DNA from 3 places in the Mycobacterium marseillense genome. Region 3 is predicted to be linked to each of the others. Evidence: riboswitches for the same ligand, from Rfam matches in the RefSeq annotation. Region 3 holds a riboswitch; each other region holds the start of a gene.
The links. A riboswitch is a leader RNA that binds a small molecule or an ion and turns the genes downstream of it on or off. The one in region 3 is predicted to bind cobalamin.
Positions count from the first base shown of each region.

Region 1: linked by a shared signal. The riboswitch ahead of metE (5-methyltetrahydropteroyltriglutamate--homocysteine S-methyltransferase) and the one ahead of G6N26_RS09135 ((2Fe-2S)-binding protein) in region 3 are both predicted to bind cobalamin.
Region 2: linked by a shared signal. The riboswitch ahead of G6N26_RS23930 (PPE family protein) and the one ahead of G6N26_RS09135 ((2Fe-2S)-binding protein) in region 3 are both predicted to bind cobalamin.

Region 1 covers NZ_AP022584.1:5,027,922-5,038,390, forward strand. The annotation lists gene G6N26_RS23585 (potassium channel family protein) at 1-271, shown strand, start outside; gene G6N26_RS23590 (DUF3556 domain-containing protein) at 324-2,048, shown strand; gene metE (5-methyltetrahydropteroyltriglutamate--homocysteine S-methyltransferase) at 2,119-4,398, opposite strand; cobalamin riboswitch at 4,549-4,764, opposite strand; gene G6N26_RS23600 (SDR family oxidoreductase) at 4,812-5,465, opposite strand; gene G6N26_RS23605 (SDR family oxidoreductase) at 5,555-6,397, opposite strand; gene G6N26_RS23610 (TetR/AcrR family transcriptional regulator) at 6,495-7,775, opposite strand; gene G6N26_RS23615 (nitroreductase family protein) at 7,914-8,561, opposite strand; gene G6N26_RS23620 (acyl-CoA dehydrogenase family protein) at 8,561-9,679, opposite strand; gene G6N26_RS23625 (acyl-CoA dehydrogenase family protein) at 9,676-10,469, opposite strand, start outside.
Region 2 covers NZ_AP022584.1:5,106,554-5,117,022, reverse strand. The annotation lists gene G6N26_RS23960 (MaoC family dehydratase) at 1-157, shown strand, start outside; gene G6N26_RS23955 (lipid-transfer protein) at 154-1,323, shown strand; gene G6N26_RS23950 (TetR/AcrR family transcriptional regulator) at 1,420-2,028, shown strand; gene G6N26_RS23945 (proline dehydrogenase family protein) at 2,144-3,109, opposite strand; gene pruA (L-glutamate gamma-semialdehyde dehydrogenase) at 3,109-4,740, opposite strand; gene G6N26_RS23935 (PucR family transcriptional regulator) at 4,824-6,452, shown strand; cobalamin riboswitch at 6,463-6,644, shown strand; gene G6N26_RS23930 (PPE family protein) at 6,804-8,480, shown strand; gene fadD21 (fatty-acid--AMP ligase FAAL21/FadD21) at 8,575-10,311, shown strand; gene G6N26_RS23920 (GAP family protein) at 10,326-10,469, shown strand, end outside.
Region 3 covers NZ_AP022584.1:2,057,345-2,067,813, reverse strand. The annotation lists gene G6N26_RS09155 (glycosyltransferase) at 1-30, shown strand, start outside; gene G6N26_RS09150 (hypothetical protein) at 69-332, shown strand; gene G6N26_RS09145 (DUF3046 domain-containing protein) at 378-572, shown strand; gene G6N26_RS09140 (flavodoxin family protein) at 594-1,220, opposite strand; gene G6N26_RS09135 ((2Fe-2S)-binding protein) at 1,266-1,925, opposite strand; cobalamin riboswitch at 2,018-2,150, opposite strand; gene recA (recombinase RecA) at 2,322-3,374, shown strand; gene recX (recombination regulator RecX) at 3,340-3,861, shown strand; gene miaB (tRNA (N6-isopentenyl adenosine(37)-C2)-methylthiotransferase MiaB) at 3,923-5,452, shown strand; gene G6N26_RS09115 (Rv2732c family membrane protein) at 5,449-6,057, shown strand; gene G6N26_RS09110 (DUF349 domain-containing protein) at 6,054-7,391, opposite strand; gene G6N26_RS09105 (DMT family transporter) at 7,794-8,768, shown strand; gene G6N26_RS09100 (class III extradiol ring-cleavage dioxygenase family protein) at 8,919-9,611, shown strand; gene miaA (tRNA (adenosine(37)-N6)-dimethylallyltransferase MiaA) at 9,608-10,469, shown strand, end outside.

The DNA of each region.
Region 1 (10,469 bases), 2.5 Mb from region 3:
ACTGACACTGCCGGTGGACAACCCGCTTGTCGGACGCCGGATTTGTGACCTGCCGCTGCCGGAGAACTCCGCGCTGATCACCGTGCTGCGCGGCGGGGACGTCATCTTGCCGCAGCCCGACGACGTGCTCGAGGCCGGCGACGAAATGTTGTTCGTCGCAGGCAGTGCCGCCGAGAATCAGGTCCGCGCCCTGATCGTCCACGGAGCCCCGGAGCGGGCGGCGCACTGGCGGGAAATACCGGCTGGCCCAGTGAGAAACTTGCCGGCTTAGTTCGGGCCCAACGCGTGCCACCCACCTAGAACACGTTCTAGTCTGTGAAACCATGGGATTTCTGAAGCCCGAGCTACCGCAGCTCGACATGGCCGAATGGAACAAGGGCAGCCGCAGCGACAAGATCCGCCCCATGGCCAAGCACTGGGCCGAGGTCGGTTTCGGCACGCCGCTCGCACTGCACCTGTTCTATGTCGTCAAAATCCTGCTCTACATCCTCGGCGCGTGGCTGTTCGCCTCGGCCACCCGGGGCCTCGGCGGCTTCACGCAGGTCGCGTCGTGGTGGTCGGAGCCGATCGTGTTCGAGAAGGTCGTGCTCTACACGATGCTGTTCGAGGTGCTCGGCTTGGGCTGCGGCTTCGGGCCGTTGAACAACCGGTTCTTCCCGCCGATGGGCTCGGTCCTGTACTGGATGCGTTTCGGCACCATCCGGCTGCCACCCTGGCCGGACCGCGTGCCCCTGACCAAGGGCACCAAGCGCAAGCCGATCGACGTCGCCCTGTATGCGCTGTTCCTTCTGGTGACGCTCGCGGCGCTGTTCGCCGACGGCACCGGGCCGATCCCCGAGTTGGGCACGACCATCGGGCTGCTGCCCGTGTGGAAGGTCGTGCTGATCCTGCTGCTGCTCGCGGTGCTCGGCCTGCGCGACAAGGTGATCTTCCTGGCCGCGCGCGGTGAGGTCTACGCGACCATGGCGGTGACGTTCCTGTTCGCCGCGCCCGACATGATCGTCGGGTCCAAGGTGGTGTTCCTGGTGATCTGGATGGGCGCGGCGACCTCCAAACTCAACAAGCACTTTCCGTTCGTCATCTCCACGATGATGTCCAACAACCCGTTGGTGCGGCCCCGGGCGCTGAAACGGCGCTTCTTCGAGAAGTTCCCCGATGACCTGCGGCCGGGGTGGCTGTCGCGGTGGCTGGCGCACTTCAGCACCGCCATCGAGATGCTGGTGCCGCTACCGCTTTTCTTTTGTCACGGCGGGTGGCCGGTCACGGTGGCCGCCGTCGTCATGGTGTGCTTCCACCTCGGCATCCTCGTCTCGATCCCCATGGGCGTGCCGCTGGAGTGGAACGTCTTCATGATCTTCGGGGTGCTCTCGTTGTTCGTCGCGCACACCCACATCGGGCTTGCGGACCTCCAGCACCCGGTGGTGGTAGCCATCCTGTTCGTCGTGATCGCGGGAATCGTCTTGCTGGGCAACATGTTTCCGCGCAAGATCTCGTTCCTACCCGGGATGCGGTACTACGCCGGCAACTGGGACACCACCCTGTGGTGCATCAAGCCGTCCGCCAACGAGAAGATCGGCCGGGGCATCGTGGCGATCGCCAGCATGCCGCAGGCCCAGCTGGAACGGTTCTACGGCAGCCCGGAGGCGGCGCAGATCCCCCTCTACATGGGATATGCGTTCCGCGGCTTCAACACTCACGGCCGTGCGCTGTTCACGCTGGCGCACCGCGCCATGGCCGGCCAGAACGAGGACGACTACGTCCTCACCGACGGCGAGCGGATCTGCAGCACCGCGATCGGCTGGAACTTCGGCGACGGCCATATGCACAACGAGCAACTGATCACCGCGCTGCAGGAGCGCTGCCACTTCGAGCCGGGCGAGGTCCGCGTGGTTTTGCTTGACGCGCAACCGATTCACAAGCAGACGCAGGCATATCGGTTGGTCGACGCGGCGACCGGTGAGTTCGAGTGCGGCATCGTCCGGGTCGCCGACATGGTCACCCGGCAGCCCTGGGCCGACGACGTTCCCGTCGAGGTGGTGTCGGGCTAGCCCCCGGTGTAACGCCACGGCGACATTTCCGGCCGGAAATCGCCGTGGCGTTACACCCGCGGGCGAAACGCTAGGCCCCCGCGCGCACCTCCTGCGCGGCGGCGACCATGTTTTTCAGCGACGCGCTGACCTCGTCGGAGTTGCGAGTCTTCAGCCCACAATCGGGGTTGACCCAAAGCCGTTCGGCCGGAACGGCCCGCAGCGCCGCGCGCAGCGACTCGGCCATCTCCTCGGTGCTCGGCACGCGCGGCGAGTGGATGTCGTAGACGCCCGGTCCGACGCTGTTGGAGAAGCCGATCGCGTTGAGGTCGTCGAGCACCTCCATGTGGGAGCGCGCCGCCTCGATCGACGTCACGTCGGCATCCAGATCGGCGATCGCGCCGATCACATCACCGAATTCCGAGTAGCACAGGTGGGTGTGGATCTGCGTGGAGTCCGCGACACCGGACGTGGCCAACCGGAAAGCCCCTACCGCCCAACGCAAATAGTCGCCCTGGTCGGCACGCCGCAGCGGCAGCAGCTCACGCAGCGCCGGCTCGTCGACCTGGATGACCGCGATACCGGCGGACTGCAGGTCCACGGTCTCGTCGCGAATCGCGAGCGCCACCTGGTTGGCGGTGTCGGCCAGCGGCTGGTCGTCGCGCACGAACGACCACGCCAGAATTGTGACCGGACCCGTCAGCATGCCCTTCACCGGCTTGTCGGTCAGCGACTGCGCGTACTTGGCCCACTCCACCGTCATCGGGTGCTGGCGGATCACATCGCCGTAGAGGATCGGCGGGCGCACGCAGCGGCTGCCGTAGGACTGCACCCAGCCGTTCTTGGTGGCGAAAAAGCCCTCCAGCTGCTCGGCGAAGTACTGCACCATGTCGTTGCGCTCCGGCTCGCCGTGCACCAGCACGTCGATCCCGAGGTTCTCCTGCAGCTTGATGACGTCGGCGATCTCCTGCTTCATCCGCTTTTCGTACTCGGCCGCGTCGATCTCGCCGGCGACCAGTGCGGCGCGGGCCTTGCGGATCTGAACGGTCTGCGGAAACGACCCGATCGTGGTCGTCGGCAGCGGCGGCAGCTGCAGTCGCTCGTCCTGACTGGCCCGGCGCCCGGCCGCGTCACCGCGGTGTGCGCCGGAGGCCACGATCGAGTCGATGCGGGCACGAATGTCGTCGTTGTGCAGGCGCGGGTCGCTCGCGCGGGCAGCCACCGCGGCGTTGGACGCCGCGACCTCATCGGCGACGGCCTCACGTCCCTCGCGCAGCGCGCGAGCCAGCGCCACCACCTCGACGACCTTCTCCTGCCCGAAGGCCAGCCAGCTGCGCAGCGCCTCGTCCAGTCCGGTCTCCGGCTCCAACGAATACGGGACGTGCAGCGTCGAGCAGGACGTCGAAACGGCAACTGCGGCAGCCGAACCCAGCAGGCTCGCCAGCTTGCTCAGCGCGGCCTGCAAGTCGGTGCGCCAGATGTTGCGTCCGTCGACGACGCCGGCCACCAGAATCTTGTCCGCCAGCTCGGGCGCTCCAGCTATCGAGGCTGTCGCCTCGTGGGCACCGTAGACGAGGTCGACGCCGATCGCCTCGACGGGTGTGCGGGCCAGTCCCGCCAATGCCGCGCCGGGGTCGCCGAAGTAGGTGGCGACATAGATCGACGGCCGGTTGCTCAGCGCGCCCAACTTGTTGTAGACGGCCTCCGCCAACGCGGGCGCGTCGGGGGAGGCGTCGGTCACCAGCGCCGGCTCGTCGAGCTGCACCCACTGTGCGCCGTTGTCGGCGAGCAGCGACAGCAGCTCGGAATAGATGGGCACCAGTTCCTCGAGGCGTTCGATCGGTGCGCCCGCGCCGTCGACGCCCTTGCTGAGCAGCAGGAAGGTGACCGGCCCGATGACGACCGGTCGCGCGGGAATGCCCTGTGCCAGTGCCTCTTTCAGCTCCGAGAGCACCTTGTCCGGGTTCAGCGCGAACTTCGTGGTGGGTGCGATCTCGGGAACGATGTAGTGGTAGTTGGTGTCGAACCACTTGGTCATTTCCAGCGGGGCGACGTCGGAATTGCCACGCGCGGCGGCGAAGTAGCGGTCGAGGTCGTCGGAGACCTGCGTGGCCCGGGCCGGTAGCGCGTCGAGCATCACCGCGGTGTCCAGCATCTGGTCGTAGTAGGAGAAGGTGTTCACGGGCACGGAGTCGAGGCCCGCGGCCGCCAGGCTCGCCCAGGTGTCGCGACGCAGTGTCGCGGCAACGGATTCCAGTTCCGATCTGCTGGTGCGGCCGGCCCAATAGCCCTCGGTGGCGCGTTTGAGTTCGCGTTTCGGGCCGATGCGCGGCGAGCCGGTAACCGTGGCGGTAAATGGTTGAGTGGTCACGTTTTCGTCCTTTTATCAACGGTCTGGTCACCGCCGGCGGACGCGAGGCCGAACCGTCTGGCGGTGCCGTACCCGATTTCTTTCAGGCACTTACCACTAACGGTTACGGTCAAACGCCCATTCCACGAGGCGATGAGCCCGCCGGACGCGGCGCGTCCGGCACAGCTGGCAGGTCTTCGGACTCACAGGCGCGCACCGGGGTAGTGCTCCTAATGGCCGTCGCTTCCCAGTCTTTCGTAAGACCAGTGCTCGTGACGGCGGTCGTTCCTGCATACCGCTGCGGGACAGTCCCGGACTCCCACCGGGTTCCCTCTTGCGAAGCATGTCTAACATGTCTCGCTCGATGCCGACGCCGCGTTGTGCGGTGACGGCAAACCAGCTGCGTAGCGGAGCTTACTCCGCTGGTGACGGGGTCAGCGAGCCAGCGCCTCGGCGATCGGGACGTCGCCGTTGTTGAACTCGATGGTGCGGCCGATCGTGGCGTCGTCCGCCAGCGCGGCGGCGGCGACCTGCGCGACGTCGGCGCGGGAGACCGAGCCGCTCTCGGCGCCATGCGTCCTCCGGAGCGCGATGCGGCCCGTGGCCGGATCGAGGGTGAGCCGGCCCGGTCCCAGGATTGTCCAGTCCAAATCGCTGGCGCGCAGGTGGGTGTCCGCGGCCGCCTTGGCCTCCGCGTAGGCGAAGAACGGATCACTCTGCGGCACACCATGGTCCGGGCCGGCGCCGAAGTAGGACACCAGCACGAACCGCTTGACGCCCGCCCGGGCGGCCGCGTCGATCACCCGGATCGCGGCGTCGCGGTCGACGGCGTAGGTGCGCTCCGGATTGCCGCCACCGGCTCCGGCCGAGAAGACGACGGCGTCGTGGCCGGTCAGCAGCTCGGCCAGCGCGTCGACGTCGAGCTGTTCGATGTCGGCCACCACCGGATTGGCACCGGTGGCGGCGACATCGTCGGATTGGTCGGGATTGCGGAACACCGAGCTCACCTGGTCGCCGCGCTGGGTCAGGTTCTGAGCCAGCTGCAGTGCGACCTTGCCGTGTCCGCCGAAGACGATGATGCGTGCCATGTCTCCGACGGTACTTCCCCGCGAGGCTGCAATTACCAACGCAAACTCCGGGTGGAGCGGTCGGCAGTGACGGTCTCGCGGGAGAAAAGTTAGAGCTTCACCTTGCCCATGATGATGTCGATGATCGGCTTGCCCGGTGCGTAGGCGCCGGTCATCGAGGCCATGGTGTGACCCGAGTCCACCAGCAGGGTGATCCCGCTGACGCCGCAGGCCGCCTCGCTGTTGAGGAAGGCCATCACGTCGCCCATCTGCTCGGGCGTGTGCACCTTGGCGCCGGTCTCGTCGCGGTAGTCCTGGGCGAAGGACAGCCACAGGTCGGCGTTGGCCTGGGCCAGCGGGGTGTCGGTCGGGCCGGGGCAGATCGCGTTGATGCGAATGCCCTTCTTCGCCAACGGGTAGCCCTGGGTCGCCACGTAGGTGTTGATCACCTTCTTGCTGGTGCCGTAGTGGTTGATCCCCTCGGCCTCGTGCGCCTGGCACCACGCCTCGGCCGCCGCGAAGTCCGGGGTGGCCAGGAATTCCAGCATCAGGTCCAGGTCGTTCTCCCAGCCCATACCGGCGACCGAGGAGATGAAGCAGATGGCCGCGCCGTTGGGCAGTTGGTTCTTTTCCAGCAGACGGTCGATCAGGTGGCGGTGGCCGATGAAGTTGATCTTCATCAGGTCGATCGTTCCGTCGGCGACGCCGGCGGCGGAGAACACCGCGTGGATGGGGCCGTCGATCTGCTCGAGGGCGGCATCAATGGACGCGGGGTCGCGCAGGTCCACCTGGACGGACTGAGCGACCTTGTAGTCCACGGGCGCGTAGTCCATCACGATGACTTCGGCGCCGAGTTCGGCCGCTGACTTGGCCGCGGCGGCGCCCATGCCAGTCGCGCCACCGACAACAAGAGCGCGCTTGCCGTCGTAGCGCAACCGATCGACAATGGTCATGGAAATCCCCTTCTCGGATAATGCCAACGCGGTTCTAACTGCTCAACTGTATGGGTAACAGTTATTTGGTTCAATACCGGGGCGGGTTAAGTGAGATTTACTTGCCGCCCACGGCGACGCCGCGCAGCACGGTGTCCCGCGCGTGCACCAGCCCCGCACGCGTGCCCACGTCGCGGAGGATGTTCTCCGGGATCCACTGCAAGCCGACGACACAGCGTGACAACATCGCGGTGGACGGCGCGTCGACGCCGATATCCCCCGCCCGGATGCCCTCGGAGAGCAGCGTTTTCATCTGCCGCAGCCGCGTGGCGTACAGCCAACCCGGGTTGGGCGTGTCCGGGGGCGATTGACGCATCCAGGCGAGCTGGATCCTGAACTCGTCGGAAAACCGGTCCAACGCGTTGACGTTGACCCAGCTCAGCGCGTCCAGCTTTTCGATCGGGGTGGCATCCGAGCGCAGGACGTTGACCCAGCCCGCCTCCACCTTCTTGCCGAATGACTCCATGATCGAGGCGAGCAGCTCGTCCTTGGACCCGATCACCCGGTAGACGGTCCCGGTGCCCAGCCCGGCGGCCGACGCGATGTCCCTGATGGTGGTGACCTCATAGCCTTTGCGACCGAATTCCGCCCGCGCCACCGCGCGCACCACCGCCGCCTTGTCGCTGGGGTCGGCGTCGCTGTCGTCGGACCAGGTGGCGATGACGTCGTTGGCGGCGGCGAAGGCCTTCGAACGGTCCAGTGCGGCGTCGGTTGGCGGTCGAGTTGCCAACCCTTGCAGGATGATTCGGCAGAGCAGCCCGGCCACCTGGTCGCCGGGAGACTTGTGGCGCATGACGTCCAGGCCGACCTGCAGCATGGTTTGGCAGATGCGGTCGGCCAGCGTGGGCAGGTCGATGTCGGGTTTGATGTAGCCGCTCCACCGGCCGGCGCGCAGCGTCTGCAGCATCGCCTCCTGAATCGCCACGGGGCGCTGCTGCGTCAGCTTGATCAGCTCCGGATCCGTGCTCGGCCCCTCGTAGAAGGACATCTGCAAGGCGGCGCGGTGCTCGACGGCGCAATTGGCTATCGCCGCTCCGAGCTCGACGATCTGGTCGGCGACCGGGCGGGAGTCCGGTTCGTCCAACTTCGCCTGCGCGGAGCGCCCGATCCGTTCCAGATCGTCTTGGTAGCGGCGGATCAGCTCGACGAGGATGGCCTCTTTGGACTCGAAATGGTGATACAGGCTGCCGGGAAGAATGCCTGCGGCATCGGCGATTTCCTGTAGCGAGGTCCGCAACCCCGAGGAGGCGATCAGTGACGCCGCGGTCGCCAGGATCTCGGCGCGGCGCGTCGGGGAATCGGTTGTGCCGCTGGGCCGCAGTGACTCGGCTCTCGCCATGATCAGCGCTGTGCGAGCCCGGACGACTGCGGGGTGGCGAACATGCGCATTCGTCCTCTCGTGCCGAACCAAATCTTTGTTAGAGGCTATCAGACCGGGCCCGATGAATGCGCTGCACAAAGCAGTGAAAGCCCCATTCTAAAGCGCCGGCCCGTCCCAGCGGTCTCGCGCAACCACTTCCTCGACCGGTCGCCGGGGGGCCGGCCGAAAGGTGCGCCCCGCGCGAAGCCGGCCCACCGGCAGCAGGCAACCCTGCACGTAGGTTTGCGGAATTCCGAGTAACTTTCGGACTTCTTCCTCGTGGTGCAGGTGCAGCGTCGTGACGCAGGTCCCGTATCCGCGGGTGTGCAGCGCGAGCTGAAAATTCCATACCGGCGGGAAGATCGACCCGTACAGCGTTGCCAGGTGGAACGATTCGTCACCGTCGATGCGGGGCAAGTAGGGCTCGTAGCAAGGGATTACCAGCAGCGGCACGCGGGCCATGTTCTCGACCAGCCACTCCGTGGACGACATGACCCGGCTCTCGGGCGTCCCCGCCGGCATGAGGTCGGCAAGCAACTGTCCGCCGACCCGCCGTAGGTAGGCCTCGCGATACAGCTCGGCGATCTTGGCGCGCAGCACCGGTTCGGTGATCACCAGCCAGCGCCACGACTGGGCGTTGGATCCGTTCGCGGCCTGCAGGGCGATCCGCAGGCATTCGCGGATGTCGTCGAGATCGACGGCCGCGTCCAGGTCGAGTGACTTGCGTGCCGACGGCGTCGCGGTGAGCAGATACTCGATGTCCATTAGTGACGTCCTCTCTTCGCAAGGCGCGCACCGATTTCGGTGAGGTGCCTGTCGGGGCCGCCGAGAAACGCGCTCCAGCCCAGCAGGCGCTTGAGATAGAGGTGGGCGTCGTGTTCCCAGGTGTAGCCGATGCCGCCGAACACCTGGATGGCGGTGTCGGCCACGGCGGCCAGCCGCCCCGCGAACGCCTTGGCCCGCAGCGCTGCAAGATGCCGCTCGTCGCCGGGTTGCCCGTCGGTGCCAGCGACCGCGTCGCTGGCCCACAGGGCGTGGATCACCCCGCTGCGGGCCAGCTCGACGGTCTCATACATGTCGACGCACAGATGCTGGATCGCCTGGAACGACCCGATCGGCTGACCGAATTGCCTTCGCGTTTTCGCGTATTCGACGGCGAGGTCCATGACGGCGCGCGCGGCGCCGAGCGCGTCGGCGGCGCCCGCGATCAGCACGTCGTCGGTCACCGCGGCGATTTGTGGCGCAGACGCGGGGCCCAGGCGCCGGGCGGGGGCCGCGTCGAACGTGACGCGAAAGTGCTTGCGGGTCGGGTCGACGCCGCGCTCGGCCGTGACCGAAACCCCCGGCGATGGGTTCCGCACCGCGAGAAGCTGGCCGTCGGCGAGCGCGAGCAGGACGTCGGCGGCAGCGGCGTCCCGCACTCCGGCGGCCTCGCCCCGCAGTACCGCGCCGTCGTCGCGCCGGGCGGCGACCATCGGTGCAGTGGACGCGTTGTCGAGGTCCAGGAAGCACACGGCGGCGATGGTGGTGCCGTCCGCGATCCCGCGCAGCAGTTCGGTGGCGGTATCGTTGGCGCCCAACAGGTTCAGCGCCCGCGGGGCGGCCACCGCAGTCGACAACCATGGTCCCGGATGCAGCGCGGCGCCCAGCTCTTCGGCGACGATGCCGGCCTCGACCATTGTCATGCCGGAGCCGCCATGGTCCTCCGGCACCAGCAGTCCGGTGGTGCCGAGACCGGCAAGCCCGCGCCATACGGCGTCGTCGGTTCCGGTCGGATCGTCGAGCAGCGGGCGAACATGATCGGAGATCGATGCCTTTTCGGCGAGAAAACGCCGGGTGGTGTCGCGCAGCGCCACCTGCTCGTCGGTGAGTTCGAGGTTCATGTCCGCGGCAGCCCCAGTACCCGTTGAGCGGTGATGTTCTTGTTGATCTGGCTGGTGCCGCCCGCGATGGTCAGCGCGCGCGACGTCAGACGGTAGTCCGCCCACGGCGCGCGGCCGTCACCGTTGCCCAGGACGTCGAAGGCGAGGGCGGCAAGGTCCTGCCCGATCTCGCCCCAGACGGTCTTGGCGAGGCTGGCCGACCCGAATGCATCACCGCCGTGCATCGTGGCCGAGATGGATCGCTGGCACAGGACTTCGAGATACTTGATGCGGACGGCGATTTCGCCGAGGCGTCGCAGGGTGACGGGGTCATTTAGCGCGCCAGGTGCGGCCGTGGCGAAGTCGTCCACCAGCTCTTCGAGTCGGACCTGCATCTCGGCGTAGAGCCGGGCGGCCCCCGCGCGCTCGTGGCTGAGCGTGGTGGTGGCCACCTGCCAGCCCGCATTGAGTGGCCCCAGCAACGCATCGGCCGGCACCCGCACGTCGTGAAAGAACACCTCGGCGAAGTCGGCGTCGCCGTTGAGCGTGACCAGCGGGCGCGCCTCGATGCCGGGCAGCCTCATGTCGACGATCAGGCAGGAGATCCCCTTGTGCTTGGGGGCGTCGGGGTCGGTGCGCACGTAGAGCTGACACCAGTCGGCCCGGTGTCCCAGCGACGTCCAGATCTTTTGGCCGTTCACGACGAAGTGGTCTGCGTCCCGAACCGCGCGGGTGCGCAGCGCCGCGAGGTCCGAGCCCGCCTCGGGTTCCGACATTCCCTGGCACCAGATGTCGTCGGCGCGCATCATGC
Region 2 (10,469 bases), 2.4 Mb from region 3:
GGACGATCCACTGCGGTTCGCCGGCAGCGTCACCGGTAAGAGCGAGGGCACGGGGGGCGAGAACTTCGTCGAGGTGACCTTTGCGGGGGCCAACAGTCTGGGCGATCACGTTTCGGGCACTGCGGTGCTCAGCCTGCTCGACGGTGCCGCCTCATGAGCAGGATGCTGCCGGGCGCGGCGGCGATCGCCGGGATCGGTCAGACGGAGTTCTCCAAGGAATCCGGGCGCAGCGAACTGCAATTGGCGTGCGAGGCGGTCAGCGCCGCGCTGGATGACGCCGGCCTGATGCCCGGCGACGTCGACGGCATGGTCACGTTCACCATGGATTCCAGCGACGAGATCGACATCGCCCGCAACGTCGGCATCGGTGACCTGAGCTTCTTTTCCCGGGTTCACCACGGCGGAGGCGCAGCCGCCGGCACGGTGGTGCACGCGGCGATGGCGGTCGCCACCGGCGTCGCCGACGTGGTGGTGTGCTGGCGCGCCTTCAACGAACGCTCCGGGTTCCGGTTCGGCGGCAGCGGACGCAGCATGGCTGAAACCCCATTGTTCATGGCGCATTACGCGCCGTTCGGGCTGCTCACTCCCGCGGCCTGGGTCGCGATGCACGCCCAGCGGTACATGTCGACGTACGGCGTCACCAACGAGGACTTCGGCAGGATCGCGGTGGTTGACCGCAAACATGCGGCGGCAAACCCCGACGCCTGGTTCTACGAGCGTCCGATTACGTTGGAAGATCATCAGAATTCGCGCTGGATCGTCGAACCGGTGCTGCGGTTGCTCGATTGCTGCCAGGAGAGTGACGGCGGTGTCGCGCTCGTCATCACCAGCGCCGAACGCGCCCGCGACCTGCGGCAGCCGCCCGCCGTCATCACCGCGGCCGCGCAGGGTGCCGCCGCCAACGGCGAGATGATGACCAGCTACTACCGCGAGGACATCACCGGTCTCCCGGAGATGGGGGTGGTCGCCGAAAGGCTGTGGCGCGATTCGGGCCTCAAACCGCAAGACATCCAAACCGCCTTCATCTACGACCATTTCACGCCGTTCGTGTTCACTCAGCTCGAAGAACTCGGCTTCTGCGGGCGCGGCGAGGCCAAAGACTTCGCCACCGTCGAGCGGCTGTCGTTGGGCGGAGATTTTCCGATCAACACGAACGGCGGCCTGCTGGGCGAGGCGTACATCCACGGGATGAACGGCATCACCGAGGGAGTGCGCCAGGTGCGCGGCACGTCGTATAACCAGGTCGACAACGTCGAGCACGTTCTGGTCACCTCCGGAACCGGCGTGCCCACCAGCGGGCTGATCCTCGCACCGGCGGGGTGAGGTGGCCATCATGCCCAGGCTCTTCCTGCAGCACACCAGTTTTCCGTTCGCATCGGCCGATGCCGGACTGGTGCCCCGAGGCGCGTTGGTCCCGTCATGACTGAGACGGCTCAGGTGACCGACACCCGCGAGCTCATCGTGGAATCCGCGTTCGCGTGTTTCGGCGGACAGGGACTGCAGAAGGCAACCATCGTCGACATCGCCAAGCGGGCGGGAGTATCTCGCAGCACCATTTATGAATACTTTTCCGATAAGGCCGCGATCGTCGAGGCCTGCGCCGAACACGCGTCGGAGCGGTTCTACCGCGAGATGTCCAAGGCGATGGACCGGGGCAGCAGCCTGGAGGACAAGCTGTGTGCGGCGGCGGTATTCGTCACCCAGGCGCGACGAGTCATCGCCTCCGAGAAGTACTTCGACGAGGATGCGATCAGCCTGCTGCTCACCAAGGACGCCGCCGTGCTGCTGCGTGAATGCGTCGAGTTCTTCTCCCCATACCTGTCGGCCGCCCGCCTGACCGGTGAGGTGCGCAAGGATCTTGACGTCGAGGCGGCCGGCGAATGGTTTGCGCGCATACTCTTTTCGCTGTTCAGCACGCCATCCTCGACCCTGGACATGGACGATCCCGACGTGGCGGCCGAGTTCGTGCGCGCCCACGTGGTGCGCGGCTTCACCAGTGACCGGCCACGGCCCCGCCGCGCTCAATGACGGGTCGTTGAGTGTGAATCCTTGGCCTCGAGGGTGAATCCTGGGCGGGCGTGGTCGGCGTGTCGCCGCCCGGTGTGCACACTCAAAGCCGTGGATTAACACTCAACGCGGTGGCTCACTGACCGCGTCGGGTCAGGGCCCGCAAAAAGAACGCCAAATTCGCCGGTCGTTCGGCGAGTCGGCGCATGAAGTAGCCGTACCACTGGGTGCCGTACGGCAGATACACGCGCACGTAGTGACCTGTGCCGGCGAGGCGTCGCTGCTCGCCGTCGCGAATGCCATACAGCATCTGGTATTCGAAATCCGCCATGCCGCGCCCCGACTCGCGGGCCATAGCGGGCACGGCGTCGATTACCGCCGGGTCGTGCGAGGCCACCATCGGATAGCCAGTCCCGCCCATCAACACCCGAAGGCACTCCAAATACGAATGAGTCACCTCGGCGGCCGCTCGATACGCCACCGACGCGGGCTCGTCATAGGCGCCCTTGCACAACCGAACCCGGACCCCCGACGCCGCGAATTCCGTGCAGTCGCCCAGCGTGCGCCGCAGATACGCCTGCAACGCCACGCCCAGCCAAGGGAACTCGGCCCGCAGGTCGCGCACGATGGACAGCGTCGATTCGGTGGTGGTGTGATTCTCCGCGTCCACCGTCACCCACACACCCGCGCGCCGGGCCGCGTCGCAGATCGACCACGCGTTCTCCCGCGCGATCTTGTGCCCGTCGCGGCCCAGCGTCTGTCCGAGCGCCGACAGCTTGACCGAGACCTCCAGCGGCCGCACCACGCCACCCCCGGCATCGAGCCGGCCCAGCCCGTCGATCAGATCCAGGTAGGCCTGCACCGCCGCGTCGGCGCTATCGATGTCGGTCACGTCCTCGCCGAGATGGTCGACGCTGACGAAGCGACCCGACGAACGAAGCGCCGCAACACTATTTAGCGCGGACTCGATCGTCTCCCCTGGGACGAAGCGGCGCACCACGCGCCGGGTCACCGGCAACCGCTGGGCGGCGTGGCGCACGACGTCACCGCGCCCCGCCGCCAGGATCACCGGGCGCACGGCACTCGCGAACAGTCCGGCCATCACTCGGCGTCCATGTGCGGGTAGGTGTGCCGGATTGCCGGGACGAACGTCTCCTTGATGGTGCGAGCCGACGTCCAGCGCAACAGGTTCAGCATCGATCCCGCCTTGTCGTTGGTGCCCGAGCCGCGCGAACCCCCAAAAGGCTGGCGCCCGACGACCGCGCCGGTCGGCTTGTCGTTGACGTAGAAGTTCCCGGCGGCAAACCGCAACCGGTGCTGGGCGGCCAGTACGGCGTCCCGGTCGTCGGCGATGACCGCGCCGGTCAGCGCGTACCGGGAACCGCGGTCGACGACGTCGAGGATCCTCTCGTAATCGTCGTCGGGATAGACATGCACCGACAGCAGCGGACCGAAGTATTCGGTCGCGAACGACTCATCGGTCGGATCATCGGACAGCAGCACGGTGGGGCGCACGAAATAGCCTTCACGGTCGTCATATTCACCGCCGGCGGCGATGGTCACGTGTGGCGCGCCCTTCGCCCGCTCGATGGCGTCGACGTTCTTGATGAAGGCGCGCCGGTCGATCAGCGCGCCACCGAAGTTGGCAAGATCGGTGACGTCGCCGTAGCGCAGCGAGGCCGTCTCCCCCAAAAAGGTGTCACCCATGCGCCGCCACACCGACTGCGGGATGAAAGCTCGCGACGCCGCCGAGCACTTCTGCCCCTGGTAGTCGAAGGCGCCGCGAATCAGGGCCGTGCACAACACATCCGGCCGCGCGGAGGCGTGTGCGACCACGAAATCCTTGCCGCCGGTCTCGCCGACCAGGCGCGGGTAGCTGTGGTAGTGGCCGATATTCGTACCGACCTGATACCACAGCCGCTGGAAGGTGGCCGTCGACCCGGTGAAGTGAATGCCGGCGAGCCGCCGATCGGCCAGCGCCACATCGGAAACCGCGAAGCCGTCGCCGGCCACCAGGTTGATCACCCCGGGTGGCAGGCCCGCGGCCTCGAGCAGCTGCATGGTCAAGTAGGCCGACAACGTCTGGGTGATCGAGGGTTTCCAGACCACCGTGTTGCCCATCAGCGCCGGCGCGGTCGGCAGATTGCCGGCGATGGAGGTGAAGTTGAACGGCGTGATCGCGTACACGAATCCGTCGAGCGGGCGGTACTCGCTGCGGTTCCACTCGCCCGGTCCGCTGATCGGTTGCTGCGCCAGGATCTGTTGCGCGAACGCCACATTGAAGCGCCAGAAGTCGATCTGCTCGCACGGGGAGTCGATCTCGGCCTGATAGGCGGACTTGGATTGACCGAGCATCGTGGCGGCGGCGATTTTCTCCCGCCACGGCCCGGCCAGTAGGTCGGCGGCGCGCAGGAACACCGCCGCCCGCTCGTCGAACGGCATTGCCGCCCAGCCGCTTTTCGCGGCCATCGCGGCGTCGATGGCCGCCGTCGCGTCCGCGTGCACGGCGTTGGTCAGCGTGCCCAGCTTGGCGGCGCGCCGGTGCGGCTGGACGACGTCGATGCGCTCGCCCTCGCCCATCCGGTGGTCGCCGCCGATGACGTGCGGGAGGTCGATCGGGTGATCGGCCAGCGCGGCCAGTTCGGCGCGCAGCCGGGTGCGTTCCGGGGAGTGCGGTGCGTAGTCGTGGACCGGCTCGTTGGCCGGCATCGGAACCTGGGTGATGGCGTCCATAACGCCAGAGTCCTCGCGGCGACCCTGGGGGAAGTTAGCCAATCGGACAAGACATCGCTGGAGTCATAGTAAAATCGGACAACATGGCCGGTGTGGGGCTGGGTCAGCTGTTACTCGCGCTGGACGCGACCCTCGTCAGCCTGGCCGACGCGCCGCGGGGGCTGGACCTCCCGGTGGGCTCGGCCGCGCTGATCGACTCCGACGACGTGCGCCTGGGACTGGCGGCCGCGGCGGGCTCCGCGGACGTCTTCTTCCTGCTGGGCGTCGCCGACGACGAGGCGATCCGATGGATGGGTAGGCAGGCGCGCGAGCGCGTGCCGGTGGCCATCTTCGTCAAAGGGCCCTCCGCCGCACTGGTGGACACGGCCGTCGCGGCGGGCTCGGCCGTGGTGGCCGTCGATCCGCGCGCCCGGTGGGAACGCCTCTACCAGTTGGTCAATCACGTCCTCGCACACCACCGCGACCGCACCGATGCGATGGACGACTCGGGCACCGACTTGTTCGGCCTGGCACAGTCGCTCGCCGAGCGCATCCACGGCATGGTCAGCATCGAGGACGTGCAATCGCATGTCTTGGCCTATTCGGCCTCTAACGACGAAGCCGACGAGTTGCGCCGCCTGTCCATCCTGGGCAGGGCCGGCCCGCCCGAGCATCTCGAGTGGATCGGCCAATGGGGCATATTCGATGCGCTGCGTTCGGGCATCGAGGTGGTCCGTGTCGACGAGCGACCGGAGCTAGGGCTGCGTCCGCGGCTGGCCATCGGGATCCACCAACCCGCGACCGAGGCCCGACGTCCGCGCGAATTCGTCGGAACCATTTGGGTGCAGCAGGGCTCACAGCCGCTGGCCGACGACGCGGAGGAGATGTTGCGCGGCGCCGCAGTGCTGGCCGCCCGCATCATGTGGCGGCTATCGGCCCGGCCGTCCACCCATGCCCGGCGGGTCCAGCAACTGCTGGGCCTGGCGGACGAGCCCGCCGACACGACCGCCATCGCCCGCGAGCTCGGTCTGGCCATCGACACCAGCGCGGCCCTGATCGGGTGGGACATCGCCGACACTTCGGCCGGCCACGCCCGGCTCGCCGGCATTATTGCGCTGAGCGCCAGCGCTTTCCGGCGCGATGCCCAGGTGGCTTCGAACGGTTCACGAACGTATGTGCTGCTTCCCCAGGCTCAGCACCAGGCCCAGAACCGGTCGGTCGCCTCCTGGGCCCGCGGCACCATCGGCGCCATGCGCGCCGAGCTGGGGGTGCAGCTGCGGGCGGCCATCGCGGCGCCGGTCGCGGGCCTGGCCGGGGTCGCCGCGGCCCGCGTCGAGGTGGACCGGGTGTTGGACAGCGCTGAGCGCCATCCCATTTCGTTCGGACAGGTGACGTCGCTGGCCGAGGCGCGCACCACCGTTCTGGTCGACGAAATCGTGACCCTGGTGGGCAGCGACGAGCGCCTGATCGATCCGCGGATCGTGCGGCTGGGTGAAGACGACCCGGTGCTGGCGGAAACGCTGCGGACCTACCTGGACACCTTCGGCGATATCGCCGCGGCCGCCCACGCGCTGCGGGTGCATCCCAACACGGTTCGCTACCGGGTGCGGCGAATCGAGAAGTTGCTGTCGACCTCGCTGGCCGACCCCGAGGTTCGGCTGCTGTTATCGCTGGGACTACGGGTCCTGGAACGGCGCCCGCGCGCCGACACCGGCCGCCTTCGGACAATTTGACGACAGTTGCTCGGAGGGGATGCAAGAATGTCACCTCGTAAGGTGATGACGACGCAGGAAGCCGGTGCGAATCCGGCGCGGTCCCGCCACTGTCATCGGGGAGCGAACCTCAACGGCCACGGCTGAAAAGCTGGAAGGCGAGGCGAGCAGCGATCCGAGAGCCAGGACACTCGCGTCATCGCGTACTGCGACCCGGGGCGGGTGTACCCCGAGAGAGCTGTCAACGTCCATGTTTCGTCCGGCATGGGCGGCCGCCAACGCCGCCGCCACCGCGGCGCCGTGCTGCCGCGCCCACCCTCGTCACACCGATGCACGCGGCCAGCGTTTCGCCGCGACCACCGGCGGCCAGCGATGACCGCCCCGATCTGGATGGCCTCCCCTCCGGAGGTGCATTCAACGCTGCTCAGCAGTGGGCCGGGCCCCGGCCCACTGCTGGCGTCCGCCGCGACGTGGAGCTCGCTGAGCGTGGAATATGCCGAAACGGCCGACGAGCTGGCCGCGCTGCTGGGCGCCGCGCAAGCCGGCAGCTGGGACGGCCCGACGGCCGCGGCGTACGTGGCCGCGCACGCCCCCTATCTGGCGTGGCTGGCGCAGGCCAGCGCCGACAGCGCGACCATGGCCGCCCAGCAGGACATCGCCGCCACCGCCTACACCGTCGCGCTCGCCGCCATGCCGACGATGCCCGAGTTGGCCGCCAACCACGCCACCCACGCCGTTTTGACGGCGACGAATTTCTTTGGCATCAACACCATTCCGATCGCGGTGAACGAAGCGGACTACGCTCGGATGTGGGTTCAGGCGGCCACCGTGATGAGCACCTACGAGGGCGTCGCGACCGCGACGGTGGCCACCGCGCCGCCGGCCGAGCCGGCTCCCGAGGTGATGAAGGCAACCACGCTGGCGGCCACGGCGGAGCAGTCGTCGTCGTATCCCCCGGACACGCAGGACCAGTGGATGGACTGGTTGGAGAAGACCGGGTTTGTCGACTTCTACAACCGCTACATCCAGCCGTTGATCGACCAGCTGATGAACAACCCGTTCTTCCAGTCCCTGTTTTCCGGCTTCGACCCGTGGCTGCCATCGCTCGGTAACCCGTTGAGCTTCCTGAACCCGTTCAACATCGCGTTCGCCCTCGGCTATCCGATGGATTTCGGTTCGTACTTCGGCTATTTGGCGCAAATGTTCAGCTTCGTCGCTGCGGACCTCGCGGCGGCCTTCGCTTCGGGTAACCCCGCGACGATCGCGTGGACCATCCTGTTCACCACCATCGAAGTGATCGGCACGGTCATCACCGACACCATCGCGCTGATCAAGACGCTGCTCGAGCAGATGATCGTGCTGATCCCGCTCATCGTGCCGCTGCTGACCGTCGCCGTGGTTCCGTTGGTCGTCCCCACCCTGGTGGGAGGCTTGGCGGGCCTGACGGGTCTGGCCGGACTGCACGCCATCCCGATCGTGCCGTTGATCCCGGCACCGGCACTCGTCCCCGTGGCACTCGCGCCCACCCCGCCCCCTACGCCGGCCCCGGCGCCGGCTCCCGCGCCGGCGCCGGCCTCCGCACCCGCCGCGGCACCCGCGCCGCCGGCGCCCGGCGCCCCGCCGCCCACCCCGGCGGGACCGCCGGTCGCCGCGATGCAGGGCCTGGGCTACATGGTCGGTGGCCTGGCCGCCGATGCGCGCAGAGCCGCGAGCACCAGCGCCCGCGCGCGACGGGCGGCGGCACAGGACATCGCCGAGGCCGAAGCGGTGGCACTGCCGGAGGAAGACGCGACGAAGAAGCGCCGGCAACGGGCCAAGGCCACCCAACTCGGCCGCGGCTACGAATACATGGATCTCGAGCCCGAGCCGGCGACGACGGCGTCGGAGCGGCCCGCGCCGCCGATGGGCTTCGCCGGAACCATCCCCACGAAGACCGCCACCGCGCCGGCCGGATTGAGTGCGCTCGTCGTCGACGAATTCGACGATGGCCCCCGCACGCCGATGATGCCGAGGACCTGGGATGCCGACCCGACGGGGTCGACATCGTAAGGCGCATAAGCAGTTTGGCCCGCCGCGGCTTCGCGGTCCTCGGGCCGCGCACGACCGTCATACGCGAAAGAGCCGACGCGGTAACCTAGCCCGCATGCAACATTCGTCCGTCGTCTCCCTGCTGCGGGAACGCGCCGGTCTGCAGCCCGACGATTTGGCCTTCCGCTATACCGATTACGAGCAGGACTGGGCGGGCGTTACCGAATCGCTGACGTGGGCACAGCTGTATCGGCGGACCCTGAATGTTGCGCACGAGGTCACGCGGCACGCCGGCAGCGGGGACCGGGCCGTGATCCTTGCCCCCCAAGGCCTCCCCTACATCGCGGCGTTCCTCGGCGCGATACAGGCCGGGCTGATTGCGGTCCCGCTCTCGGTTCCCCAGCCAGGTACCCACGACGAGCGGATCGGTGCCGTCCTATCCGACACCGACCCGACCGTGGTTCTCACCACCTCCACGGCCGCGCCGGCCGTCGGCGATTATCTGCGGCGCCCGGACGGAGCAGCCCCGGCCATCGTCGAGGTCGACTCCCTGAGCCTCGACGATCCGAATCCGCCCAACATCCGCGTCAGCGACGCCCCGAGCATCGCGTACCTGCAGTACACGTCCGGCTCGACCCGTCTTCCGGCCGGGGTCATGGTCTCGCACCGCAACCTTCACGTGAATTTCCAGCAGCTGATGGCCGCGTACTTCCCCGATTTCGATGGCGTGGCCCCGCGCGACAGCCGGTGCGTGTCGTGGCTGCCCTTCTATCACGACATGGGCCTGATGCAGGGCGTCATCGCTCCGATCCTGGGCGGCTACCCCGGTGTCCTGACGAGCCCGGTGGCGTTCCTGCAGCGGCCCGCACGGTGGATCCAGGCGATGGCGCAAACCGACCCGGTCTTCTCGGCCGCGCCGAACTTCGCCTTCGAGCTGACCGTGCGCAAGACGTCGGATGCGGACATGACCGGACTCGACCTGGGCAATGTCATCAGCATCGTCAGCGGCGCCGAACGAATCCATCCCGCAACGCTCGACCGGTTCTGTAAGCGGTTCGCCCCGTACAACTTTCGCGAAGACATGATGCAGCCCTCCTACGGTCTGGCGGAGGCGACCGTCTACGTGGCCAGCCGCGCGCAGACCGGCGCACCGAAAGTCGTTCACTTCGAGCCAGAGCAGCTGGCGGAGGGCAACGCCCGGCCGTGCTCACCACAGAGCGGCTCGCCGCTGCTGAGCTACGGGACGCCGCACTCGCCGACGGTGCGAATCGTGGACCCCGACACCACGACGCAGTGCCCGGACGGGACGGTCGGTGAAATCTGGGTCCACGGCGACAACGTGGCCGCGGGCTACTGGCACAAGCCGGAGGAAACGCAGCGCACCTTCGGCGCCGCCCTGGCCAACCCGTCGCCCGGCACCCCCGAGGGGCCGTGGCTGCGCACCGGTGACCTCGGTTTCGTCTGCGACGGCGAGATGTTCATCGTGGGCAGGATGAAGGATCTGCTGATCGTCTACGGGCGCAACCACTATCCCGAGGACATCGAGTCGACCGTGCAGGCGATCACCGGGGGCCGCGCCGCGGCGATCTCGGTGCCGGTGAACGAGACCGAGAAATTGGTGACCATCATCGAACTGAAGGAGCGCGACGATTCCGGCGGGGACGGGCAGCAGCGCCTCGACGCCGTCAAGAACGATGTGACCGCGGCGATTTCGAACGCGCACGGGCTCACCGTCGCCGACCTGGTGCTGGTGGCACCGGGATCGATTCCCACCACGACGAGCGGCAAGATCCGACGGGCGGCCTGCGTCGAGCAGTATCGACGGCAACAGTTCGCCCGGTTGGACGCCTGACCGGCCCTATCGCGATGTTGTTCACCGTCGGTGTGATGGCCCTTGCCGTCAGCCTCGAACCGTTCCGGATCGGCATGACGGTGCTGATGTTGAACCGCCCGAGGCCGCTGATGCAACTGCTCGCGTTTCTGGCCGGCGGATTCGCGATGGGGCTGACG
Region 3 (10,469 bases):
TGCCGCGATGCGCTGGCGGTGGCCGGATGATGCGCCGCACCGTCTTACGTTTCGGCGGGAGGCGCGCAATGAGGATGATCGCGGCCGGCACCCTGCTGGCGGGCTGGGTCTTCGGGGCCGGCGTCGCGCGCGCCGACAGCCCCGAGGAGCAGCAGGCGTGCCAGTTGATGGACGACCCGGCCGCCGCGGAACAGGGACTCGCGCCGGCCGAATACGCCTTCATGCGGTTGCGCGCCTCGATGTCGGCGCAGCACGCCCGCGACGTCATGTCTCTGGCGGCCCAGGAGGACTGCCCAAATCACATCATCGATTTACCGGCCAGCTGGCGGTAGCGCGCCCGGGTGTCCGATCCATGCCCGCTGGGTATGTTCACTGGCGTGCGGCTAACGGAGTTTCACGAGCGGGTGGTCCTGCGCTTCGGGACCACCTACGGGTCATCGGTCTTGGTCGATCACGTGCTGACCGGTTTCGACGGACGCACGGCCGCCCAGGCCATCGAGGCGGGCATGGAGCCCCGCGACGTCTGGCGGGCGCTGTGCGTCGACTTCGACGTGCCCCACGAGCAGTGGTGATTCCCGCGCATTATTCGCGTGTTATTCGTAGGCCGGGTAAGGGTTTTGGCGCAGCACGGTGGCCAGGTGCACGGCGTTGCGGACCGCGTTGGCGGTGGCCGACGCGACCGGATCCGGGACGTCGTCGAGGTCGGTGTAGTCCGTGCCCTGCATGGCCTCGCCGTTCCAGTAGGTGCAGCCCTGCGCGGCGATCGAGAACCCGATGTCGTTGAGCGCCTGAAAGAGGTCGGCCACGATCTTGTGCGCGCCGTCCTCGTTGCCGACGACCGCGGCCAGGGCCACCTTGCCCACCATCGCCGGCCGTCCCGCGTCGTCGGTGTCGGACAATTCGGCGTCGAGGCGCTCCAGGACGCGCTGCGCGACGCTGGACATGTGCCCGACCCAGGTCGGCGTCGACACGATGACGATGTCCGCGGCCTTGACCTTGGTCAGCAGCGCCGGCCACTCGTCGCCCGGACCCATGTCGGCCTCGACGCCCGGCAGCAGCGCCAGGTCCACGCACCGCACGGTCTCGCCCTCGACGCCCGCGCCGCGCAGCTGATCGAGCAGCTGGTTGGCGATCAGCTCGCTGCTCGACGGCGCCGGACTCTTCTTCAACGAGCAGACCAGGGCGAGGGCGCGCAGAGATTGCGCTGCAGGTGAGGACATGGTGGCCAAATACCCCGGGGCAGCCGCACCAAACGGCGCCGGGCCCTACCGCCGCGTCCCGTGCAGCACGCAGTCGCCGCACAGCGAGCCCCCGGGTAGGCGATAGAACAGGCAACAGCTGTTGCGCCGGAAGCCCAGGCGCGGGTCGGTGATCACCCCGGATCCGGCCAGCACGCCGGTGTCCAGCAGGTCCCGGGTCGTCTCGACGATCGCGCGCCGAATATCGGGCCGCGCCGTCAGCAACGCCCGCGCGGCGCCCACCAGCGCGGAGGCGATGTTGCCCGCGAGCAGCGCGGGCGCCAGCTTGAGCCGCAGGCCGGCGGCGAGCGGACGCATGTGCTCGCTCACCACGACGCGGTACAGCGCGCCCGGCGAATCGGCGGGCACCCCGACGGGCCTGGGCAGCCGCAGCTGTGCGCCGTCGTCGGCGCGGTGCAGGTCGTCGAGGTCGGGCAGGACACCGTGGCCGATCGCGCACGCGAGCACCGGCGACCACAGCCGCGTGGCGTGGCCGAGATGAACCAGCGAGGCGGCGATCCGCAGGTCGGTCGTGCGGTAGCGCCGGGCGGTGGCGTCGATCAGGTCGGCGCAGCCGTCGGCGTAGGAGTGCGCGACCGGATGCCATCCCGCCGCGTCACCCCCGACGGTCAGAGCGAAAAAGCCCCCGTAGGAAGCTGTTTCGGCCAGCTCGGTGGAGATGTCCATCGCGTCGCGTCCGCCTCTTGGGGAAATCCGCCCCGGTCGTGGATCCGGTCGTGGTCTCCGGTCGTGGTCTCCGGTCGTGGTCTCCGGTCGTGGGTGAGGCGCATCGAACGGCGAGGGTCTGGCTCTCGGGCCGGGATGTGCCCGATCACAGTGGCGGGACCGCACCGGATTCACACCGGTTTCCTCGGGCTTCCCGGTGGGAGCGCCCGTCGACGCCTGTCGGATAGCCGATGTTGCCACACGCGAGGGCGGCGAACGGCGTGTCGAACTTGAATCGAACATCTGTTCGGCTAGTGTGGGGAGCGTTCGGCCAGTCAACTTGTCGGTGGCCCTCTCTAGTGTCACCGCCAACCGACCGATACCGGTCAGACGAACACCGACTATAGGAGAGGCACCATGGCGCAAGCCCCCGATCGCGAGAAGGCTCTCGAACTGGCGATGGCCCAGATCGAAAAGAGCTACGGCAAAGGCTCGGTGATGCGTCTCGGCGACGAGACGCGTCAGCCGATCTCGATCATCCCGACCGGATCCATCGCACTGGACGTGGCCCTGGGCATCGGCGGGCTGCCCCGCGGCCGGGTCGTGGAGATCTACGGCCCGGAATCCTCGGGTAAGACCACCGTCGCGCTGCACGCGGTGGCCAACGCCCAGGCCGCCGGCGGCGTCGCGGCCTTCATCGACGCCGAGCACGCCCTGGATCCGGAGTACGCCAAGAAGCTCGGCGTGGACACCGATTCCCTGCTGGTCAGCCAGCCCGACACGGGGGAGCAGGCCCTCGAGATCGCCGACATGCTGATCCGCTCCGGCGCCCTGGACATCCTGGTCATCGACTCGGTGGCCGCGCTGGTGCCGCGCGCCGAACTCGAAGGCGAGATGGGCGACAGCCACGTCGGCCTGCAGGCCCGGCTGATGAGCCAGGCGCTGCGGAAAATGACTGGCGCGCTGAACAATTCGGGCACCACGGCGATCTTCATCAACCAGCTGCGCGAGAAGATCGGGGTGATGTTCGGCAGCCCCGAAACCACCACGGGTGGAAAGGCGCTGAAGTTCTACGCGTCGGTGCGCATGGACGTGCGCCGGATCGAGACGCTCAAGGACGGCACCAACGCGGTCGGTAACCGCACCCGCGTCAAGATCGTCAAGAACAAGGTGGCGCCGCCCTTCAAGCAAGCCGAGTTCGACATCCTCTACGGCCAAGGGGTCAGCCGGGAAGGCTCGCTGATCGACATGGGTGTGGAGCAGGGCTTCATCCGCAAGTCCGGTTCCTGGTTCACCTATGAGGGCGAGCAGCTCGGCCAGGGCAAGGAGAACGCCCGCACCTTCCTCAAGGAAAACGACGAAATCGCCAACGAGATCGAGAAGAAGATCAAGGAAAAGCTCGGCATTGGCGCGGTCGTGACCGATGACCTGTCCGATGACAGCGTCCTGCCCGCCCCCGTCGACTTCTGAGCCCTCCCGCGAAGAGCAGGCGCGGGCGCTGTGCCTGCGCCTGCTCACCGCGAGAGCGCGCACCCGGGCCGAATTGCACGGCCGGCTGGCCAAACGCGGCTATCCCGACGACGTCAGTGAGCGGGTCCTCGACCGGTTGGCCTCCGTCGGTCTGGTCGACGACACCGACTTCGCCCAGCAGTGGGTGCGGTCCCGTCACGTGCACGCCGGAAAGAGCAAGCGCGCCTTGGCCGCCGAGTTGCGCACCAAGGGCGTCGACAACGAGGTGATCACCACCGCGCTGGCCGGCATCGACACCGATGCCGAGCGGGACCGGGCCGAGGAGCTGGTCCGGGCCAAGCTGCGCCGCGAGGCGCTGAACGACGATGACACTCGGGTCACGCGCCGGCTGGTGGGGATGCTGGCGCGCCGCGGCTACAGCCAGAACCTGGCGTGTGAGGTGGTGTTCGCCGAGCTGGCGGCCGAGCGGGAGCGCCGCCGGGTCTAGGGCGGTGACGTGCGGTTTCTCCCGCACCGGCCGCCCGCCGTACCATGGCCCCGTGACTTCGATGGTGCGAGGGGCCGTGGCGCGCGACGCCGCACCGGCGCGCACCTACCAGGTCCGCACCTACGGCTGCCAGATGAACGTCCACGATTCCGAGCGGCTGGCGGGCCTGCTGGAAGCGGCCGGATACCAGCGGGCGGCCGAGGACGCCGACGCCGACGTGGTGGTGTTCAACACCTGCGCCGTGCGCGAGAACGCCGACAACAAGCTGTACGGCAACCTCAGCCACCTGGCCCCGCGCAAGCGCGAAGATCCCGAGATGCAGATCGCGGTCGGGGGCTGCCTGGCCCAAAAGGACCGGGACGCGTTGCTGCGCAAGGCGCCGTGGGTCGACGTCATCTTCGGCACCCACAACATCGGGTCGCTGCCCACGCTGCTCGAGCGCGCCCGGCACAACAAGGTCGCCCAGGTCGAGATCGCCGAGGCGCTGCAGGAGTTTCCGTCGTCGCTGCCCAGTGCGCGCGAATCCGCTTACGCCGCTTGGGTTTCCATCTCAGTCGGGTGCAACAACAGCTGCACGTTCTGCATCGTGCCGTCGCTGCGCGGCAAAGAGGTCGACCGCAGCCCCGACGACATCCTGGCCGAGGTCGCCTCGCTGGTGGACGACGGTGTGCTCGAGGTCACGCTGCTGGGCCAGAACGTCAACGCCTACGGGGTGTCCTTCGCCGACCCCGCGCTGCCCCGGGACCGCGGCGCGTTCGCCCGCCTGCTGCGCGCCTGCGGCGACATCGACGGGCTGGAGCGGGTGCGGTTCACCTCGCCGCACCCGGCCGAATTCACCGACGACGTCATCGAGGCCATGGCCCAGACGCCGAATGTGTGTCCCGCCCTGCACATGCCGCTGCAATCCGGATCCGACCGGGTGCTGCGCGCGATGCGGCGCTCGTACCGCGCCGAGCGCTACCTCGGCATCATTGACCGTGTCCGGGCCGCGATGCCGCACGCCGCCATCACCACCGATCTGATCGTCGGATTCCCCGGTGAGACCGAGGAGGACTTCGCCGCCACGCTGGACGTCGTGCGCCGGGCCCGGTTCTCGGCGGCCTTCACGTTCCAGTATTCCAAGCGACCCGGGACCCCCGCCGCCGACCTCGACGGCCAGATACCGAAAGCCGTTGTGCAGGAACGTTATGAGCGGCTCGTCGCGCTGCAGGAGGAGATCTCGCTGCAGGGCAACCAGGCCCTGGTCGGGCAGACCGTCGAATTGCTCGTCGCCACCGGTGAAGGGCGCAAGGACACCGCCACCGCGCGGATGAGCGGGCGGGCCCGCGACGGCCGGCTGGTTCACTTTGCCGTCGGGGAAGCGGCCCAAGAATCCGCCGACACCCGTCCGCGCCCCGGCGACATCATCACCACGGTGATCACCGGGGCCGCGCCCCACCACCTCATCGCCGACGCGGGCCTCCTGACCCATCGCCGTACCCGGGCGGGTGACGCGCACGCCGCCGGGCGGCGCCCGCGCGGCACCGGCCTGGGCATGCCCGCCGTCGGGCCGCCCGCCGGTCCGGCCCAACCCCTGGGATGTGCACGATGAAAAAAGAAGACACACACCTCGGCGCGCTGCGGACCGAGATCGAGGCCGCCGAACGGCGGGTGGCACGCGGGTTCGACCCGGGTCCACGGGGTTTCTTCGTGTCGATCCTGGTGTTCGTGCTGTTGGGGTCGTTCATCCTGCCGCACACCGGTGATGTGCGCGGCTGGGACGTGCTGTTCGGCAGCCACGGCGCCGGCGCGGCCGCGGTCGCGCTGCCCTCGCGGGTGTTCGCCTGGCTGGCGCTGGTGTTCGGCGTCGGCTTCTCAATGCTGGCGTTGGTGACCCGGCGCTGGGCGCTGGCCTGGGTTGCGCTGGCGGGCTCGGCGATCGCCGGCGCGGCGGGCATGCTGGCGATCTGGTCGCGTCAGACGGTGGCCGCGGGGCACCCCGGCCCGGGGTGGGGTCTGATCATCGCCTGGGTCACCGTGCTCCTGCTCATCTACCACTGGGCGCGCGTGGTGTGGCAGCGGACCATCGTGCAGCTCGCCGCCGAGGAGCAGCGCCGCCGCGCCGCCGCCCAGCAGCAGTCGGCCTCGCTGCTCGACGATCTGGACCGCCCGCGCGACGATCCCGGTAGCGGCGCGGGATCCGACGGCGGCCGTTAGGACTTGCGGGTCAGGGCCTCCACGGCCGCCTGCGCCCACTGCCGCCACTGTTCGGCGTTGGCCTTGGCCTCTTCGGCCTCCTTGGTCCGGCCCGCCGCCGCGGCCTTCTGAGCCTGCTGTTCGTATTGCTCGGCGCGGGCCTGGAATTGCTCGGCCCGGGCCTGCGCTTGGGGATCCGCCCAGTCCGCCTCGCCGGCGTCGCGCACCTTCTTCTCGACCGCGCGCAGTCGCCGCTCCAGCTCGGCGGAACGCTCCCGCGGGACCTTGCCGATCGCATCCCACTTGTCGGCGATCGCGCGCAGCGCCGCCCGGGCGGCGTCGTGATTGCTGGTATCCAGCTTTTCGGCCTCGGCCAGCAGCGCCTCTTTGGCCGTCGCGTTGGCGCGAAACTCCGCGTCCTTTTCGGCGGTCGCCGCGTTGCGGGCGGTGAAAAACACGTCCTGGGCGGCCTTGAAGCGCCGCCACAGGGCGTCGTCGACCTCCCGGGTCGCCCGTCCGGCCGCCTTCCATTCGGTGAGCAACTTGCGGAACTCCGCGCTGGTGGCCGTCCAGTCGGTCGAATCGGACAGCGCCTCGGCCTGCTCGCACAGCCGTTCCTTGGCCTGGCGGATTCCGGAGCGTTCCCGGTCCAGCTCGGCGAAATGCGATCCCCGCCGCCGGTTGAACGCCTCCCGGGCCGCCGAATAGCGCTTCCACAGCGCGTCGTCCACCTTGCGGTCCAGCCCGCTGATGGTCTTCCACTCGTCGAGGATCGCGCGCAGCCGGTCGCCGGCGGCCTTCCACTGCGTCGACGTGGCGGCCAACTCCTCGGCCTCGGCGGCCAGCGCCTCCTTGCGGGCGGTCTGGGTGGCCCGATGCTCCTCGCGCCGGGAGCGGTCCGCGGCGACGGTGGCCTCGGCGTGTTCGGCAATGCTGGCCAGCCGGCTGGCCAGCGCATCGATATCGCCCAGCACGGCGGCCGTCGGCAGCGTCTCGGCCAGTTCGGACGCGTGCGCCTTGATCTTGCGCGCGTCCCCGGTCCCCGAGGCCAGCCGCTCCTCCATCAGCGTGACCTCGGTGGCGAGGTCGTCGAACCGCCTGCCGAAGTGCGCGAACGCCGCTTCGCGGTCGCCGGCCTGCCAGGAGCCGACGACGCGTTCGCCGGCCGCGCTGATCAGCCACACCGTGCCGTCGTCGTCCACGCGGCCGAACTGGTGCGGATTGCTTGGTGGCGGCGGCACCACCACCGGGTGAGCGGCCGGCCGCGCTCCCGGGCTCGCGGGCCGGGGACCGGGACGCGGTCCCGGGCGCGGCACCGGCCGGGCTGAATCGTCGCGAGGCTGGTCAGCCGTCATGCGCTCGTCACTACCCTTTCGCAACCTTGCGCGGTTGGTGTTCCGCGCGCCTGCCGCGCGTAGCGGCACCGTCTCCTGCATCTGCGGACGACCCCTCCGGGTTTTCCCAGCAGGTGCCTAACAGTATTCAAGCAGCTTGCGCCGCCACATGCCGCCGCCTTGGAATTCGGGGCCGGCGGACCTGCGCGACCCGGCAACTCGCGCTACCTGTGAGGTTCTCTTAGAGTTATCCAAGCGGTCACATAGATTGCTGAAGTAATAATCGAGAGGTCGCCCGCGGCGCGGTCGAGACGTGTGAAACGTCATAGTTTTGTATCTGAACTGAACGCGAAATGTGCGTGTATTTGCTTGCGCCCCGGGGAAGGCTGGGTCGGACGGTCGTGAGCTTGGGGGGTCGGGAATATGTCCAAAGTTGATGTCGCGGCGTTGATTGCCTTGTGCGCGGCGCTGGCATCGGCGATTGGCGACGTGATCCGTCAGCGCTCCGCACACGAAATCACCGACCGGGAGGTCGGGCACCTCGAACTGTTCCGCATGTCGCTGCGCGACACCCGATGGTGGCTCGGCGGCATGGCCGCGGTCACGAACTACAGCCTGCAGGCCGCGGCCCTGGCGTGGGGCTCGGTGGTGTTGGTGACGGCGTTGCAGGTGACCGCGTTGCTGTTCGCGCTGCCGATCTATGCGCGCCTCGCCCATCATCGGGTCAAGCCGCGGGAGTGGATGTGGGCGCTGATCCTGGCCGCCGGGCTGGCGGTGGTCATCATCGTCGGCGACCCGGAGTCCGGCCACCAGCGCGCGCCGCTGCAGACCTGGATCATCGTGGCCCTGATCATGGCGCCGCTGCTGGTGGGCTGCGTGGTAGCCGCACGAATCTGGTCCGGTAGCCCGTTCGCGGCGATGCTGCTCGCGGTGGTGGCGGGCTCCTCATTGGCGCTGTTCGCGGTGCTGACCAAGGGCATCGTCGAGATGTCCGAGCACGGCGTCGCGCGCGTGCTGACGTCGCCGGAGTTCGTGCCCTGGCTGCTGGTGGCGCTGGCCGGGATGATCTTCCAGCAGTCCGCCTTCCGCGCCGGCACGCTGACCGCGTCGCTGCCGACGATGACGGTGGCCAAGCCGGTGGTCGCGGGGCTGCTCGGGGTGCTGGTGCTGGGCGAGACGGTCAACGCCAGCGGGGCCGAGGCGTTCGTGCTGATCGCCGCCGTGTCGGTGGTGATCGTCGCGACCATCGCGTTGGCGCGCGGCGAGGCCGCCGCCGTCGATCGGACCGAACCCGGCGGGGGCGCGCCGCGGCGGGCGCGGTCCCGCGACGCGGCCACCGACGACGGCTTCGGCCCCTACGGCGACTGTCTGGTGGTCGCCGACGGCTCACGCTGCTGACTGGCGTGCCGGTACGGCCCGCTGCGCCCGGCTTCGCCGCGCTTGCGACCGCCACTAATTCGATGGTGACGGCCCGCTGCGCCCGGCTTCGCCGCGCTTGCGACCGCCACTAATGCGATGGCCGCGGCCCGGCCACGTTAGTTTGGTGGCGTGCTCAGCGCCATTGCCATCGTTCCGTCGGCGCCCGTGCTCGTTCCCGAACTCGCCGGGGCGGCCGCCGCCGAGGTGGCCGACCTGGTTGCGGCGACGCTTGCGGCCGCCGCGCTGCTGCCTGAGCGCTGGGTGATCATCGGGACGGGCCCGGCCGACGAGGACTGTGGTCCCGACACCGCGGGCACGTTCGCGGGTTTCGGAGCCGACGTGCGTGTCCGGTTGTCCGCACACACCGGCGACGAGCCCGAGCCGGTGGCGCTCCCGGTCTGCGTGTTGGTGGGCGGCTGGGTGCGCGGCCAGGTGCAGCCGCAGGCCGGCACGCGGGCCCGTGTCTATCGCGATGACCACGACGTAGCTGCCGCGCTGCGCCGCGGCCGCGCGCTGCGCGCCGAGATCGACCGGCTGCCGGAGCCGGTCGGGGTGCTGGTGGTGGCCGACGGCGCCAACACCTTGACCCAGTCCGCTCCCGGCGGCCACGACCCGGACAACGCCGCCGCGCAAGAGGCCCTGGACGACGCGCTGGCCGGCGGCGACGTCGCGGCGCTGACGCGCCTGCCGCACCAGATCCTGGGGCGGGTCGCCTTTCAGGTGCTGGCCGGCCTGTCCGAGCCGGGTCCGCGATCGGCCAAGGAGCTTTACCGGGGGGCGCCCTACGGGGTGGGCTACTTCGCCGGCGCCTGGCAGCTGTGACGGTGGCCGCGCGACCACTGGCGATCATCGGTCCCACCGGAACCGGCAAGTCGCAGCTGGCCCTCGACATCGCGGAACGCCTCGAGCCTCCCGGTGCGGAGATCGTCAACGCCGACGCGATGCAGCTCTATCGCGGCATGGACATCGGCACCGCCAAGCTGCCGGTCGAGGAGCGCCGCGGGATTCCGCATCATCAGCTCGACGTCCTCGACGTCACCGAGGCGGCGACCGTCGCCCGCTATCAGCGCGCCGCCACGGCGGACATCGAAGCGATCGCGGCCGCCGGCGCGGCGCCGGTCATCGTGGGCGGCTCGATGCTTTACATCCAGTCGCTGCTCGACGACTGGTCGTTTCCCGCCACCGATCCCGAGGTCCGCGCACGCTGGGAGCGGCGGCTGGCCGAGGTCGGGGTGGGGGAGCTGCACGCCGAGCTGGCCCGTCGCGACCCCGCCGCGGCCGCGTCGATCCTGCCCACCGACGCCCGGCGCACGGTGCGCGCCCTGGAAGTGGTGGAGCTGACCGGGCAGCCGTTCGCCGCCTCCGCCCCGCGAATCGGCGCTCCGAGATGGGACACCGTCATCGTCGGGTTGGATTGCGACACAACGATTCTCGATGACCGGCTGGCCAAGCGGACCGACGCGATGTTCGACCAGGGCCTGGTCGGCGAGGTGACCGCGCTGCTCGAGCGCGGCCTGCGCGACGGGGTCACCGCCTCGCGAGCGCTGGGCTACGCACAGGTGATCGCGGCGCTCGACGCCGGTGGCGGCCCGGATCGACTCCGCGAGGCTCGGGAGCAGACCTTCGTGGGCACCCGGCGCTACGTGCGACGGCAGCGGTCGTGGTTTCGGCGCGACCATC